DNA from 3 places in the Lysinibacillus sp. LK3 genome. Region 2 is predicted to be linked to each of the others. Evidence: riboswitches for the same ligand, from Rfam matches in the RefSeq annotation. Region 2 holds a riboswitch; each other region holds the start of a gene.
The links. A riboswitch is a leader RNA that binds a small molecule or an ion and turns the genes downstream of it on or off. The one in region 2 is predicted to bind cobalamin.

Region 1 (5,446 bases), on a different contig from region 2:
GCCTCATCTTTTTCTCCTGCACCTACATGACGACCAATAATAATGGCTGTTCCTGTACCAATGGCAATTGCAAATAAATACGTAAACATCGAAATATTCATAGCATATTGTCGTGCTGCTAGTGTTTCTGCTCCTAAGTAAGTCGCATAATATAAAAAGATGATTTGGCAAAATTGATAAAGTACCTGTTCAAACGCAGATGGTAAACCAATGTTTAATATTTTTCTCACATATTCCTTTGAATACTCAAAATAATATTGTAACTTTACGCGCACTTCCATTACCTGATACAGCAACCAGAAAAATACTAGGACGGCTAATCCGCGACTAATGACAGAGGAAATAGCCGCTCCTTTCACACCAAGCTCTGGTAAACCTAAATTCCCAAAAATAAGACCGTAGTTTAGCACAACATGTAAGACGTTCATGCCAAGCGAAACGTACATAGTTTGTTTTGTCCAACCATGTACACGAATAATTGCAGCGAGTGCATTAATAATAGCCTGTAGGAAAATAAAACTCCCAATGATGGCTAAGTAACTTTGTGCATAGTGGAGTACTTCTCCCTGCAAGTTCATCATTGTCATTAAATGTCTCGCAAAGAAGAAAAATAAAATACTCATTAAAAGCCCAACGACCAAATTCATCGTGACCGCTAACGCCGAGATCTTGGCAGCTTCAAAAAAGCGTTTGGAGCCTAAATACTGAGAAACAACAATAGATGCACCATTGCCCACTACCTCCAGAATCAAGATGGCAATATGGATATATTGATTGGCTGCACCTACTCCTGATACAGCATTATCTGATAAAGCACTGAGCATAAAAGTATCGGCTAGTCCCATCAACATAAATAGAAAAACTTCTAAGAAGATTGGCCATGTTAAATGGAATAGACTTAACTTATTTGTCTCTTTAATTGTGTCTGCCAATACTTTCACTTCTCCTATTTTTTCTTAAAAATCTATTGTATCTTATCACAAATATTCAGACTGTAAAGAGATTTATAGGAAGACAGCGCTTCCACATAAAAAATCCCTTTCACATCGTGTGAAAGGGCTCATTTTTAAATTAAGCAATAAGATTGTAATTGCTCTCGTTTTTCAATTGTTAGGCCAAATTCCTGCTCTAAAAACCCAGTCTTAGAACCATAGCGACGATCCATCGCATCCAATGCTGCTTGTAAATAGTCTTCACGGGCGGACATTAATGCATAAAATTGCTGTAGTTCTTGCTCATTATACTGATGCTGAATAGCCTGAGCCATTCGTTCTACCATTGGACGTAAATGTATATTAGTATCTAAATAATCCTCCATGATAGTCTCCACTGGTACATCTAAAGCTAGTAAAATAAGTGCTCCTCCAATACCCGTTCGGTCCTTACCAACTGCGCAATGATGTACAAGACCTAGATTATTAGGATTTTGAATCGTTTGCATTAACTCTTTAAATGAAAGATTGTTAAAAGGCATTTGTGCATAAAAATCCCGAAACATCTCAGGGCTTACCACTTTATAGAAATCTCTACCACCAGCATTGGTTGGCATTTCAAAAGCATGATTACCCTTCGCTGGGATTTGTATATATTGAGCATGCGAGAACACTGGGTTAGGATTATGATACGCCTCATTGTTATCGCGATAATCAAAAATGGTCTTAATCCCTAACGTTTCAAATAGCTCTTTATCCGACAGTGTCATTTTTCCAAGGGCAGCTGAGCGGTAAAATAAACCGTTCTTTACCCTACGCCCATCTTTTGTTTTATATCCACCCATGTCTCGGAAATTATAGACTGCTTCAAATGGAATTACCTTTGTCTCTAATTGCTCCAATCACTACACCTCCTAAGATTATCAAGCATACTTACTTTTATTTTAAAGAACAAACTACATTAATTCCAATTTTCACGCTAGGTAATAATTTAAACCACATAAAAAATGCTAGCTGAATAGCTGACAGCTAGCATGGAAACATTTCTTATTTAAATAACTCTGGGTACACAGCCTTCGCTACTAATTCTACAGCTTCACCAATACGCGGACCAGGTCGATTAGAGATATCTGTATCAATGGACAATACCGCTTTGTTTTGAATAGCTTTCACAGTATTCCAACCATCTCGTCCAAGAATTTCTCCTATTGGATCTTCTGTATAGTTTACTGTTGTTAAAATAACATCTGGATTTTTCGCAATAACATCTTCCTCATTCACTTTTGCCCAGCTATTCAAGTCAGAAAAAACATTATTAACATTAGCTGCATCTAATATTTCTTGCTGGAAAGTGCTAGAGCCTGCTGTATATATGTCTGGCTTAGGGCTAACCTCTAAATAAACATTTTTCGGCGTTTTTACATCCTTCACCTTCGTTTGTACTTCAGCAATTTTCGCTTTAATCTCTTCGTTTAATTTATTTCCTTTATCAGGAACATCCATCACAGCAGCAATTTGTTCGATATCTCCATAAACATCGTCGAAAGTAGTCGCAGATTGAATAACAAACACTTTAATTCCTGCGTCCTCAAGCGGCTTTAGGGCATCCTTATCACCGATTGTATAAGCAATGACAACATCTGGCTTTAACGCTAAAATTCTTTCACTGTTAAAGTTCATAGTATCCGAGACACGTTCAATTTTTTGTGCTTCCTCTGGGTAAGTATCGTACTCAGTTGCTCCTACAATTTTATTGCCAACACCTAAAGCAAACAAAATTTCAGTATTACTTGGTTGTAAAGATACAACTGTTTTTGGTACTTCATTAAACTCTATTTCCACTCCACGGTCATCTGTCACTTTATAGCTTGTTTTCTCTGCTTGTTGTGTATCTTGCGAAGCATCTTTATTTTTTGTATCTTCAGCAGTGCCACAGCCTGCTAATACCAGTGCAAGTAAGAGCACTGATAGCCATTGGAAATTAAATACTTTTTTCATTGTTATTCTCCTTTTTCTTTTTCATTGGGTAGGATTTACTAATAAACCGTATTTCCGCTATTCCAGCTTGCTGATTCATAAAAACAGCCATGACAAAACATACATTAGCTAATAAACCAAGGTAATCGAAAAGAATAGCAGGAACCTCTCGTTCTTCTGATACTTTGTGTAAAGTACGATATGATTTTTTTGCCTCACTGCGACAAAGATGTAAGGCTGAAGCTGCCTCTGTTCCTTGAGGTAAAACAAAACTTTGAATCTCTTCCTTCACATGGCGAACGTAAAAATCATAACGTTCACTTAACCAAGATAAATCCTCTTCAGTTACTGCTAATTTCCCACGAACTGAGCCATTCACATGATAAGCCATAGGTAACATAAGCAATAAATCCTCAGCAACAACTTGAACATCCTCTTTTTTTACCGCAGCTAATGCAACTCCTAGATGTGTTGTCAGGCTATCTGTTCGAATTTCAAAATCGACCGTTGAAGCTTTCTCACGCATAAATGGATAACAAGAATAACGGGCATCTTTTTTCACTTGCTTCCCCCCTATTTTCTATAATGAAAAATTCTTATTTGAAAGGCATAAAAAAGTCGCTCCTTTTTGCAAAGGAACGACAAAAATAACATAATGAGCCATCAAACTAGACAAAGCCTATGTATTTGCCGTATATCCTCCTAGCTTCCGAGAAGTTTTTATACGTTCAAATAAAGGTCGGTCTCCTGGCTTGTACAGTTCGTCACATGAAACGAATGTGTTATAAAGGACCTTCCCATCTTCTTTGAGACAGTGGTAAATCTTTATAATGGCTGCACTTACAGTTGCGGAAACAGCTCCGGTTTTTCACCGGATTCCCGATTATGCTAATTAGCACCTTTATTCTGCAAGAATATTTCATTTGTAAAGCAGTTTATCATATATGCTTCAGAAAAAATAGCTGTGCTCAGTTTTAAAATATAGCATTATTTCTACTTGAAGAGAAAACCCTAACTAATTTTTACATTATTAAGAAATTTACTATAATAGTGTTTCAATTGCTTTTTCAATATCGAGCTGTGAATCTGTTGGTTCAAAGCGTGCGACGGACTTACCATTAGCATCTACTAGAAATTTTGTAAAGTTCCAGCGAATATTACGACCATCTAAAAAGCTTGGGGCAAGTTGAACAATTGCTTCTGCCAACATTTTCTCCTGCATACTTGCCTTCCCAAACTCTCGGTAATCCACTTCATGCTTTAAATAATTAAAGAGTGGATGGGTAGCCTCTCCATTTACCTGTACAAGCTCAAAAATCGGGAATGTGACCCCATAGTTTACCTTGCATAGATGCTTAGTTTCCTCCCCATCTTCAGGATTTTGATGGCCAAATTGATCACAAGGGAATCCAAGAACTACAAAATTCTCTTTTCCATATTTATCATACATTTTCTGTAAGTCTTCAAATTGATATGTAAATCGGCATTGGTTTGCCGTGTTAACAATTAACATTGTTTTTCCACGATATGTTTCCATCGATAAAATTTCGCCATTAGGCTTCCGAACTAGATAATTATAAATGCTCATGCATAATCCCCTTTTTTCATTCATTATAGTTGACTATTCTATCGTTCATCAAAGAATTTGCACAAAAAAACACCACCTCGCTACTTTGAACGGATGGCTGACTTATACTTCTTTTTATATTTAGCATCTTGTTCTTCATTAATTAAACGATGGGCAATATCTAATAATTTCGAGTCATTTGTTTGATCATATAACTTTTTAAATGACATAATAATATCCTGACGAATAAGAGATGGCTGTTTTTCATCTATACATGTTTGAAATCTTTTAGCTAGATACGATACAACCAAATCTCTTTGTACTGGACCCGCCTGTCCAATTTTCCAAATTGCTTGTAATGCATGCCTTGCCGTAGCAGATTGTTCATCGTAAGTCACAGCCCAAATCTTTAAAAAATCCTCCAAGACCCTTTCTTCTGGATCACTTTTTGCAGCTAAAGCGCATAAAATTTGTGCAGCACGTGCACGAGAATAACCATTATTGTATGTAAGTGCTTTTATTAGCTGTTCCCAAACTGCATATGTCCAATCTACGGGTTCCTGCATAATTTTCATTAATTCCTCGTAAGATTCATATTGAATATCGCGATCATGCTCTGTTAGATTACTAAAAAGTTGCAAAATCTCTTTTTCCATAATTCATCCCTACCTTTATTGTTTCAGAACGTAATAAAATTTGATTTATGGTACACTTAACTTAATTTTTTTCGCAAAGAAGGTGAGTTTATGAATAAATTTAATGCTAGGAAATTGATTTTTCGGTTGATTGTGATAATATCACTACTTTTAGCTGCCTATTTTGTTATCCCAGTGTCCATGCCTTTAATACTTGCTGGGATTAGTGCATTTTTCTTAGAACCAATTGTCATGTTCTTTAAACGGAAATGGAAAATGTCACGGAAAATAGCAGTTGCTTTTATTTACATAGTGAGTGTTATTGTTATATCTAT
Region 2 (5,446 bases):
TTTAAAATCCATGGAAAATGCCTCCTAAATTGTATGTTCAACAGCCTGTAATACTTCTTCAAATGTTGAATATTGTTGGCCGTACTGTATATTTGGTCGTGCAATAAGAATCGTTTCAATCTGGCATGCGAGAGCTGCCTCTAGCTTCTCATCAACTGAGCCCACTTTACCGCTTTCTTTGGTAATCATCAACGTCACTCCGTATTGACGAAATAGAGCTTCATTTAATTCCTTTGAAAACGGACCTTGAATAGCCACAATATCTCGCTGCGCCACGCCAAGTGCCTCACATTTTTCCATATTATCCAGTCGTGGAAGCATACGAGCGATTACTCTTGTATTTTCTAAGCCCTGTAAAACCCTTGTAAAGGTAGCGAGTGTTTTACTACCTGTCGTTAGCATAATGACACCGCGTTTTTCTGCAGCTAGCTGAGCTGCCTCCTCATAATCCTTTACAACAGTAATCAAAGGATGGGCATAATGTTCATGAGCTCTTTCATAGCGAATATAAGGAATCTTTGCCTGCTCTGCCGCTGCCATCGCATTTTTAGAGGCTTCCTCCGCAAATGGATGAGAAGCATCTACCACCAATTGATAGCCCTGCTCTGTCATGATGGTCGCCATTTCCTCAGCTGTCAGTCTACCGATTAAATGTGGCAGGCCAACGTCAGCAAGACTAGAGGCTGCCGATTCAGTGACGACCGTAGCGGTTACCGCATAACCTGCGCTTTGTAATGCAAGGGCTAGATCCCTTGCATCACTTGTCCCTGCTAACATGAAAATCATTTTACCGGCTCCTCTTCATGATGATGGTCATGGTCATGGTCATGCCCATGATCGTGATCGTGATGATGCGCATGTCCATGATCGTGATCATGATGGTGATGATGATGTGCATGTCCATGTACTGCCGCATAGGCGCGATAATCTTCTAAATCTTGCATACCTGTTGATGTACCGTTGATTGCCTGTTCAATACGCTCTAATAAAACATTTTGTAACCGTTCATGGTAGCCAAAATAGTTAGCAATTTGAATATCACAATCTGGATAAAGTTCATTAAACTTCTCACACATGCCATGCATACGTTCCATCAAAATGCCTGTGAATAAAAAGTATGGTAACATGATGATTTTTTTTGCACCTAGTTTGACACAACGTTCAATTCCTTCTTCAACTCGTGGATCTGTGACACCCATAAAAGCACTTTCTACGTATTTTACAGGTAGTTTTTCCCATAAAAGTCGCGTGATTTTATAAAAATCACCATTAGCAGATGGATCACTGCCACCTCGTGCAATCAATAAAATCGCTGTGTCTTCCTGCTCTTGTTCTGAATTAAAGCCAATTTCAGCTAGGCGATCTTGTAAAATGGCAAAGATTTCATCATGGATACCAATTGTTTGACCATATGTGAAGGTAATCGTTGGATAATGCTCACGTGCATGCTCGATTTCCGCTGGAATATGCAGTTTTGAATGGCCTGCATGCAGTAAAATGATTGGAATTACATGTACCTCTGTAGCTCCCTTTTTCACACAGTTTGTAATACCTTCTTCGATGTTAGGTGAAGCAAATTCAAGGAAACAAGTTTCCACTAAAAATTGTTCATCAATACGCGGTGTCATTTGTTCGATAAATGTACGAACCTCATCATTTCCTGCTGCTAAACGGCTCCCATGGCCGACAAATAAAATAGCTTTCATCTCTCTACTCCTTACTAGTCGCCGCACGGAGCTGGCTCTACTTTTATTTTGGAAGACATATCTTGATACGTAAAATGCAGTATTTTTTTCACACGTTTAAAATATTTAAATAAGCGTTCATTTGGATGAGCATTTGCTTTATATTCTTCAATAATATCTGTAATGAGTGGAATTAGTTGCTCAGGCTCCAGCCCTTCTACAACAGGCTGTGCTGCGTGTGCTGTACGACCGACTGGTTTTGCTCCAATAAAGACATCGAATTTACTTTTGCGGTAGACGATGCCAATATCATCAAATACAGCCCGATAACAGGCCATCCCACAGCCATTAAAGCCAATATTTAATGTCTTTGGTAAGGACATACCGCCTAGTTTTTCTTGTATTTCCTCTGCATATGGTATTGAATCAGCCTTTTCACCGTAGCAAAAATCACAAGCCTTCAGTGATAACACATCACCAATCGGAGCTAATAAAAACCCTACTTCCTGTAATTTCTCTGTGATCTGTTCAGGGGCAGTCGTTGGTATTTTCAAATGAATTTGATGATCTGGTGTGTATTCCATCGTCCCCTCATCCCCAACGACCTCCGCTAACGTCATCATTTGCTGGGGAGTAAAAAACTTATTGGCTACACCAGGACTTACTGCTAATTCAAAAATAGATTCTATTTTTTGCTGTACAAGCTTCGGTGTTACTTTGACTGCGCTTGTCCCTTTTACCATTGCAAGTGCCGCTGTAGCCATTTCAAGAGCTGTTTTTTTCGGCTTTGGCGTAGCGGCTATACTGGGTTTATTAAAGCGCCCTGCATTAGGGTCAGCCGTAAAGTCATTTCGCGCTGTTCCTGTCTCTTGGTTCATTGCCCAAGGTTCATTTTCTTCGCGTAAACGTTGATGTGGACGTAATGGCTGTTTCTCTTCACCCAGGGTATATTTACGTTGGTAACCGCGGGGCGTAATCATCTTATTGTCATAGAAAAATGTTGACGAATTCCCGATAATGACAGTTGTCAACATACCAATATCATGTTCTAGCATTTCTGCTAGTGTTGTCATGGTCACTTCTTGACGTTCTCGATAGGCACTTTTCACAAGCCCAACTGGTGTGTCTGGCGAACGATATTCTAAAAGTATTCGTTGAGCCTCGACAATTTGTCTTGTTCGACGTCCACTTTTAGGATTGTATAAAGCAATGACAAAGTCCGCCATCGCAGCTGCCTCGACACGCTTTGCAATTAAATTCCAAGGTGTTAGATGGTCACTCAAACTGATTGTACAAGCATCATGCATAATAGGTGCACCAAGTATGCTAGCGCATGAATTAATCGCAGAAATCCCAGGAACAATTTCAACTTCAATTCCTGTTGCTTCTGTCCAGCCTAGCTCAATTAACACCTCATAGACTAATCCTGCCATGCCATAGACGCCTGCATCACCACTCGAAATTACTGAGACGATGCTCCCTGCTTCAGCTTGACGAACGGCTTCCTGTGCACGCGACACTTCTTCTGTCATGCCTGTACTAACAATCGATTTTGCACTTACTAAATCTTGAATCAGCTCTACATAGGTTTTATAGCCTATAATCATATCACTTTGTTGTAAAGCCTCTACTGCACGTGTCGTAATATGCTTAAAATCTCCAGGTCCAAAGCCTACTACGAAAATTTTTCCTTTTTGCGCCATGTTGTTACCCCTCTTTCACCTTTTCGATCCCTTTAATGGCAGTTGTTTGAGCAGTACGCTGTAATGTACCTTCACGAAGTGTAAAGACATGTTCGTTGTATAAGGATTCATGATGTAAATCTTGTACTAGTGTTCTAGCATGCTCTGTTGATGGCACACGATACCAGTTTCCTTGAGGATAAGCGATTACCACACAAGCATCCTTGCAGCGTCCATTACAGCGCGTTCTTGTCGTATGTATTTCCTGATCGAGTGCTTGCCGCTGTATCTCATCTCGAATGGCTAAGGTAATTTCCTCCCCATCCTTTTTCATGCAGCTACTGCCATTGCAAATAAAGAGATGTGTTTTCATCCCCTCTAAATTCCAAGTTGTCATCTTCTGTCTCCCCTCATTTGCTTTTTGGAAAAAGAAAAACCTTTACTCTATAACGAAGAGTAAAGGTTTTGTAGAAGCCAAATAAAAACGAATAGAATGAAATACAGGTACCCGCTTTCGCTTCAACTTCTCCCTCCGAAAAGTTTGCATGCACAATCAAATAAGCAGGTTTCCTGACTTAAGCTTCATTTTACTGTCGCACCTTCCCAAGTTTGTACCAGTGGCTTTGCGATTTCATCAGCTATTACAGTAGCGGGGGCTGTATTGGATTTTCACCAATTTCCCTATTATCTCGAGCTATTCGAGCACTTATTGACGTTTTATATGAAATTTTTATTAGAATTTTAAATAGAAAACTGTCTTTATCATATCTTATTATTTTAAAATTTCAATATTTCTTTAAAAATTTATGACAAATTTATCAATTTTGAATGGAACTAGGTATGAAATTTATACAATCTATATAATTTGCGCACAAAATTTTATCAGAATATTCACTGTTGACCTTTAATTTAAAAAATTTCATAAAAGGTATAGCATATTTATGGAAATTCATGTTACACTTTGTCGTGAAATCTCACAATTTGAATGTTTTTCGGTGCAAAGTGCTTGTCATTTTGCTTAAAAGGGAAGCCGGTTTGAGCCCGGCGCGGTCCCGCCACTGTAATAGGGAGCTTTATAGAATATGTCACTGTCCAACGGATGGGAAGACCTATAAAGCATTGAACTAGAGCCAGGAGACCTGCCGAAAAATAAGTGATCGTTTCAACCTACGAGGATAGGTGTGCGGCTTAGCAGATGAGACTGTTATTTGCTTTTTTAGCTATGCACTTTTCCACCTAAGGAGAAGTGCTTTTTTTAATTACGCACGCAATATTCTAAAAATCTATTAATTAGTTAGGAGGAAAGCTTTTTGAAATTATCATGGTGGAAACTTAGTTATTTTTTACTGGCCTTTTTAATCGTGCCAAAACGTGCCTTTGCCATGCATATCATGGAAGGTTTTTTACCAATCGAATGGGCTATTTTTTGGTGGGTGATCTCTATCCCATTTATCATTCTAGGATTGCGTTCTATTCGAAAAACCATTGATGAAAATCCTGAAACAAAAATGCTTTTGGGGCTTTCAGGAGCCTTTGCCTTTGTGCTATCCGCCCTAAAAATCCCTTCAGTTACAGGTAGTTGCTCTCACCCAACTGGTGTAGGACTTGGGACAGTACTCTTTGGCCCTCTAGCAATGAGTGTAATTGGAACAATCGTTTTATTATTTCAATCTTTATTATTAGCTCATGGAGGAATTACAACTTTAGGGGCTAATGCCTTTTCTATGGCTATTGTTGGTCCTTTTATTGCTTACTTTGTCTTTAAAGGGGCTCAAAAAGTAGGGTTGTCATTTTCACTAGCCATATTCTTTGCAGCTATGCTTGGTGATTTAGGTACATACATTGTGACTTCTGTACAACTAGCACTAGCCTTTCCTTCAGAGGTTGGAGGCTTTATGGCATCCTTTACAAAGTTTGCAGGTATTTTTGCCTTAACTCAAATTCCTTTAGCAGTGAGTGAAGGAATTTTAACGGTCATTGTGATGAATTTCTTGAAAAAATACAATGTTAGCGAATTAAAAACGTTACGTGTTTTCTCAACAAAGGAGGCACATTAACAAATGAAAAAAAATTTATTGT
Region 3 (5,446 bases), on a different contig from region 2:
CTATTAGATCATTATGCAGATGAAGAGGTAAAGCATCGTTTTTTACCACATGTGTGTGCAACAGGTGACACAGATTTATATGAAGGTGCGACCTTTTTAACAGAACGTCAAGGAGGCTCTGACGTAGGTGCAAATGTGGTGGAGGCGAGAAAGGATGGCACTGCGTATCGTCTATATGGTGAAAAATATTTTGCATCCAATGCGGGCATGTGTGGTGTAGCGATGGTATTGGCACGACTAGAAGGTGCGCCAGCAGGTTCCAAAGGCTTAACATTGTTTGCAGTTCCTTGGCGCAAAGAAGATGGAACAACAAATCATCTACGTATTCGCCGACTGAAAGATAAGCTAGGCGTTCGGGCAGTTCCCTCTGGTGAGGTAGAATTTGATGGTGCACTTGCCTATGTTGTAGGGGAGCAAAATAAAGGGATTTATTATATGCTAGAAGCACTAAATCTCTCTAGAATTTGTAATGCAGTCGCTTCAATTGGTATTATGCGTCGCGGCTTCTTAGAGGCAAAACATTATGTAAGCAATCGACATGCATTTGGCAAGCCCTTAACACAGTACCCTATGATTCAGGATACTTTAGGGAAGTTTGCAGCTAAGTTGCACGTGGAAGTAGCGACAGTTTTTGATCTTATCCAATTATACGATAAAGTGACAAGTGGACAGGGAACTCAGCAAGATCTTATTATGAATCGTTTATATATTGCCATTATGAAAAAGGAAACAGCAGAGCAAGCTGTTCATTATGCTAGTGAGGCAATTGAATTACACGGAGGTAATGGCTATATAGAAGACTTTGTAACGCCCCGCTTATTAAGAGACGCCCAAGTGTTAACGGTGTGGGAGGGGACGGCTAATATTTTGGCCTTAGAACTCATTCGTTTAGTAGATAAGTTTCATGCTCATGAACTGTTTGTACATGAGATGGAGGAACGATTAGACAAATTAGCTGACAGCTCACTAGTACAAATCGTTAAAGAACAATTGGCGAATATGTCTGTGAAACTGCGAATTTTTAGCGCTTTAGACGAGGCAACGAAAACTTTTGAAGCTAAAGGTATGGCGGAAAAAATGGCTCACCTTTATGAAAGTGTCATAGCGGTTGAGTGGGCACATAAATTTGGTGGGAAATATGAAAAACTAGCAGACGTTTATTTAGAACAGACATGGTCATTAAGAGAAATGGGTGCTCAAATGAAAACAGTCCAATACTTTTCTGAAATTGTATAATGGCCGGGGAGTCGTCTTGAATGGAGGCGACTTTTTTCATTTTCATGTATAATGAAATCAACTGAATATTATAAAGGTTCTTTACTTAAGTAAAGTGAAAAGGGAAATCGGTGTAATTCCGATGCGGTCCCGCCACTGTAAGTGTGAGTTTTTTCAAATGATGCCACTGAAGATTTCGGGAAGGCTTGAAAAATCGCAAGTAGCACTAGCCAGGAGACCTGCCTTTATAACGACATGACAACCTACGAGGATAGGGTGGTGGATTTTGTATCAGTTTTTTTGGTGCGATTTTGCCCCCTCATCGATCAAAGATGAGGGGTTTTATTTTGATGTAGAATAAAGCGAAATGTCGCACGGATCAACGAAGGAGGATTCACATGAAGAAATTTTGGAAAATAGGATTATCAGCATTTTTAGCAGTAGGCTTGCTAGCTGCTTGTGGGCAGGAAGCAAAAGATAACAAGCCATCTAACGAGCAGCAAACACAGCAAGAAACAGCACAGGTGGATGAAGCAACATTCCCAATGACGATAACAGATGCCCTTGGTAAGGACATTACACTTGAAGCACCTCCTAAGAAAATTGTTTCACTTATACCGAGTAATACCGAAATCCTTTTTGGACTAGGTTTAAATGATGAAATAGTTGGTGTTACGGACAACGACGATTATCCGCCAGAGGCAGCTGAGAAGGATAAGGTTGGCGGTATGGAATACGATATTGAAAAAATTATTGCCTTAAAACCAGATATCGTTTTTTCACACGAATCTAGCATGTCTCTTTCAGAAGAGGCTATTGCACAGCTTGAATCAGCAGGTTTGAAAGTATTTGTTGTAAAAAATGCACAAGACTTTAATGAAACATATACAACAATTGAGCAACTTGGACGTGCTACAGGGAAATTACCAGAGGCAGAAAAAATTGTCGCTAATATGAAGGCAAAAGTAGAAGAAGTTTTGTCTAAAGTCAAGGATGTTGAACCCAAAAAAGTGTTAGTTGAAGCATCAGATGAGCCAGATATTTATACAGCTGGCAATGGTACATTTATGAACGCTATGCTTGAAATGATCAATGCAGAGAATGTAGCTGTAGATGGCGATAATTGGTATAAAATTGATGCAGAACAAATTATCGCAAAAAATCCAGATGTCATCGTGGTGACATATCATTATGTACCAGATATTTTAACGAAAATACCAAAACGTGCGGGCTTTGATACGATTAATGCCATAAAAAATAATGCGATTGTGCAGGTAGATGAAAGTACAACAAGTCGTCAAGGGCCACGTTTAGCAGAAGGTCTAGAAGAATTAGCAAAAGCGATCTATCCTGAGGTATTTAAGTGAAAAAAATAGCACTAGCCTATACACTAACATGTACGCTTCTTCTTATTAGCATCTGGTGTGGCGTAGCGATAGGCTCAGTTCATATTCCACTAGAAGTATTGTGGAATAAGGCGGTTGATGAAACAGCCGCCAATATCTTTTGGAAAATTCGTTTGCCTCGAGTGTTATTAGCGGGACTAGTAGGCGCATCTCTAGCTATTGCTGGAGCAGCTTTCCAAGGTTTATTAAAAAATCCATTAGCAGATCCATATACACTAGGGGTTTCATCAGGGGCTTCTGTTGGTGCTGTTTTAACGATCTTTTTTAGTATTTCTATACCTGTTGTCGGTTTGTATGCGCTGCCAATCTTCAGTATGATTGGTGCTATCATTACGATGGTAGTTGTTATGAGCTTTGCTAGACTCGTAGACCGCTCATTAAAAATGGAAACGTTGATATTAACAGGTGTTATTTTTAGTTCATTTTTAGGTTCCCTCATTTCATTAATGATTGCCTTATCTGGTGAAGAATTACGTCAGGTAATAGGCTGGCTACTTGGTTCTGTTTCGATGCGTGGTTGGCCATATGTCCAAATGATCATTCCATTTGTGATTGTAGGTTCAATAATGCTATGGACACAAAGACGAGAATTAAATGTCTTGTTGTATGGTGAAGAGCGAGCAAAACATTTAGGTGTTAATGTAAAGCGCAGTAAATATTTGATATTAACAGGTGGCTCCATGCTAACTGGAGCAGCTGTAGCAGTTTCTGGCACAATTGGCTTTGTAGGATTAGTGGTGCCGCATATGACAAGGATGATTTGGGGTTCTGATCATCGCCACTTATTACCATTATCTTTTTTCAATGGTGCAACATTACTCATTATTTGCGACTTAGTAGCACGAACAATCATTGTGCCAAGAGAGCTACCAATTGGTGTTATTACGGCATTTATTGGAGCACCTGTTTTCTCCTATATTTTTTATAAGCAGCGAAGAAGCAAGGGGGTACGGGCATGATTGTTGTTGAACATCTATCAGGTGGCTATGAAGATGTACCAATCGTCAAGGACATTAGTTTTACTGTTGAAAAAGGAAAAATTCTTGGCATTCTAGGGCCGAATGGTAGCGGGAAATCCACATTATTAAAAGTAATGAGTGGTATTTTACCAGCTACTGCTGGAACCGTTTCGATTGATGGACAAAATATTCTTTCTTATAATGCTCGTGCTTTGGCTAAAAAAATGGCTGTATTACCACAGCTTCATGCAAATGCTTTCTCGAACAGTGTGAGAGAGGCAGTTTCACTGGGGCGCTACCCGCATCAAACAGGCTTTTTCTCGAGTTGGTCTGCACAAGATGAGAAGGCAGTTCAACATGCAATGCTTCAAACAGGTGTAAAGCGATATGAGCATACACCGATGGAATTTTTATCTGGCGGTGAACAACAAAGAGTTTTTGTTGCACAGGCATTAGCTCAAACAGCTGAAATCTTACTGCTGGATGAACCAACTAATCATCTTGATATTGCACACCAACGTCAAATTTTAGATATGGTTCGGAAGGAAGCCATGGAGTGTGGTTTAACAGTCGTTATGGTACTACACGATATGAATTTAGCCTCTCTTTATTGTGATGAATTATTGCTGATGGAAAGCGGACAAATGAGAGCACTTGGTGCACCACATGAAGTATTAATTGCCTCCCAAATTGAAGAAGTTTATCAAGCACGGGTGACTACATATGCTCACCCTGAAATACCAAAACCTCAAATTACAATGATGCCCGCAGCTACAGACTATCAGCAGCGAGCTGTCATCAAAAAAGAGCACTTTACGATAACTGAACAATATATCCAACTTCAATCAGAGCTTCCTCTGAAGACCGTATCTTCTGCAGTTCATAACCCAGGTATTGGCTGGCATAATTGCTTATTAAATCGCTCAGTTCCTGGTGATTATGTCATTAGTGATGTGAAACGAGAAGTTAAAGAATTTTTGAAAAGGGAAAATTTTTCATCTACAAATACTGTTGTTATGCTAACAGCAGTACCAACAGCTCTAGTGGCCATCAATGAATTTTCAGCACCTTTTGGCAGTATAATCGTAGCTGTAACAGCTGGTGTAGGCAATGCAGTTGATGTATCTCGAGTACATGAAAGACAAGATGATCCATATATTGGTACTATTAATACATGGGTTATCGTTAATGGTTGTTTATCGGAAGAGGCATTTTTTCAGGCATTGATGACAGCAACTGAGGCAAAAACAAAGGCGTTGCAATCAGAAAATATTCGTGATGAGCGGAGTGGAACAATTGCAACAGGTACTGCTACAGATAGTCTGTTAATTGCTGCAACTCAAAAAGGAGAAGAAATGCTGTATGGTGGCCCAATTACGGAAGTTGGTAAAATGATTGCAAAGGGTGTCTATGAAACAACAGTTCATGCGATTAGGAATTATAAAAACCAGTTTTAGGAGATGAGAGAAATGAAGCTTTACACGAAAACAGGCGATACGGGGCAAACAAGTCTTATTGGAGGACGGGTTGATAAAGATAGTTTACGTGTGGAAACATATGGGGCAATTGATGAATTAAATTCCTTTATTGGGAAGGCCGTAAGTGAATTAGATCAAGCGCTTTTCAAGGATATTTTAACAGACCTAGAGACAATTCAGCATGAGTTGTTCGATGCTGGTGGAGACCTTGCTAATGTGATGAAAGAACGTCATTATAAATTAACAGAGCAACCGATTGAAGTACTTGAAGCTCGTATAGATGCTTTATCAGACGAAGCGCCACCTTTACAACGTTTTATTTTACCAGGAGGTGCACCAGCAGCGGCAACTTTACACATTGCACGCACGGTTGCACGCCGAGCAGAGC

Region 1: another riboswitch for cobalamin. It lies ahead of VK91_RS15845 (hypothetical protein); the one in region 2 lies ahead of VK91_RS09675 (ferredoxin).
Region 3: another riboswitch for cobalamin. It lies ahead of VK91_RS14370 (ABC transporter substrate-binding protein); the one in region 2 lies ahead of VK91_RS09675 (ferredoxin).

The regions. Positions count from the first base shown of each region.
Region 1 is NZ_LDUJ01000021.1:164,444-169,889, reverse strand. It holds gene VK91_RS15860 (MATE family efflux transporter) at 1-932, opposite strand, end outside; gene VK91_RS15855 (tyrosine-protein phosphatase) at 1,067-1,834, opposite strand; gene VK91_RS15850 (ABC transporter substrate-binding protein) at 1,980-2,930, opposite strand; gene VK91_RS15845 (hypothetical protein) at 2,914-3,471, opposite strand; cobalamin riboswitch at 3,629-3,827, opposite strand; gene VK91_RS15840 (glutathione peroxidase) at 3,952-4,497, opposite strand; gene VK91_RS15835 (hypothetical protein) at 4,578-5,132, opposite strand; gene ytvI (sporulation integral membrane protein YtvI) at 5,223-5,446, shown strand, end outside.
Region 2 is NZ_LDUJ01000014.1:351,738-357,183, reverse strand. It holds gene VK91_RS09695 (precorrin-8X methylmutase) at 1-12, opposite strand, end outside; gene cobK (precorrin-6A reductase) at 25-786, opposite strand; gene VK91_RS09685 (sirohydrochlorin chelatase) at 783-1,706, opposite strand; gene cobJ (precorrin-3B C(17)-methyltransferase) at 1,721-3,388, opposite strand; gene VK91_RS09675 (ferredoxin) at 3,393-3,764, opposite strand; cobalamin riboswitch at 3,910-4,092, opposite strand; cobalamin riboswitch at 4,344-4,529, shown strand; gene VK91_RS09670 (energy-coupling factor ABC transporter permease) at 4,678-5,424, shown strand; gene VK91_RS09665 (energy-coupling factor ABC transporter substrate-binding protein) at 5,428-5,446, shown strand, end outside.
Region 3 is NZ_LDUJ01000019.1:16,213-21,658, reverse strand. It holds gene VK91_RS14375 (acyl-CoA dehydrogenase family protein) at 1-1,236, shown strand, start outside; cobalamin riboswitch at 1,294-1,477, shown strand; gene VK91_RS14370 (ABC transporter substrate-binding protein) at 1,614-2,582, shown strand; gene VK91_RS14365 (iron ABC transporter permease) at 2,579-3,580, shown strand; gene VK91_RS14360 (adenosylcobinamide amidohydrolase) at 3,577-5,037, shown strand; gene VK91_RS14355 (cob(I)yrinic acid a,c-diamide adenosyltransferase) at 5,050-5,446, shown strand, end outside.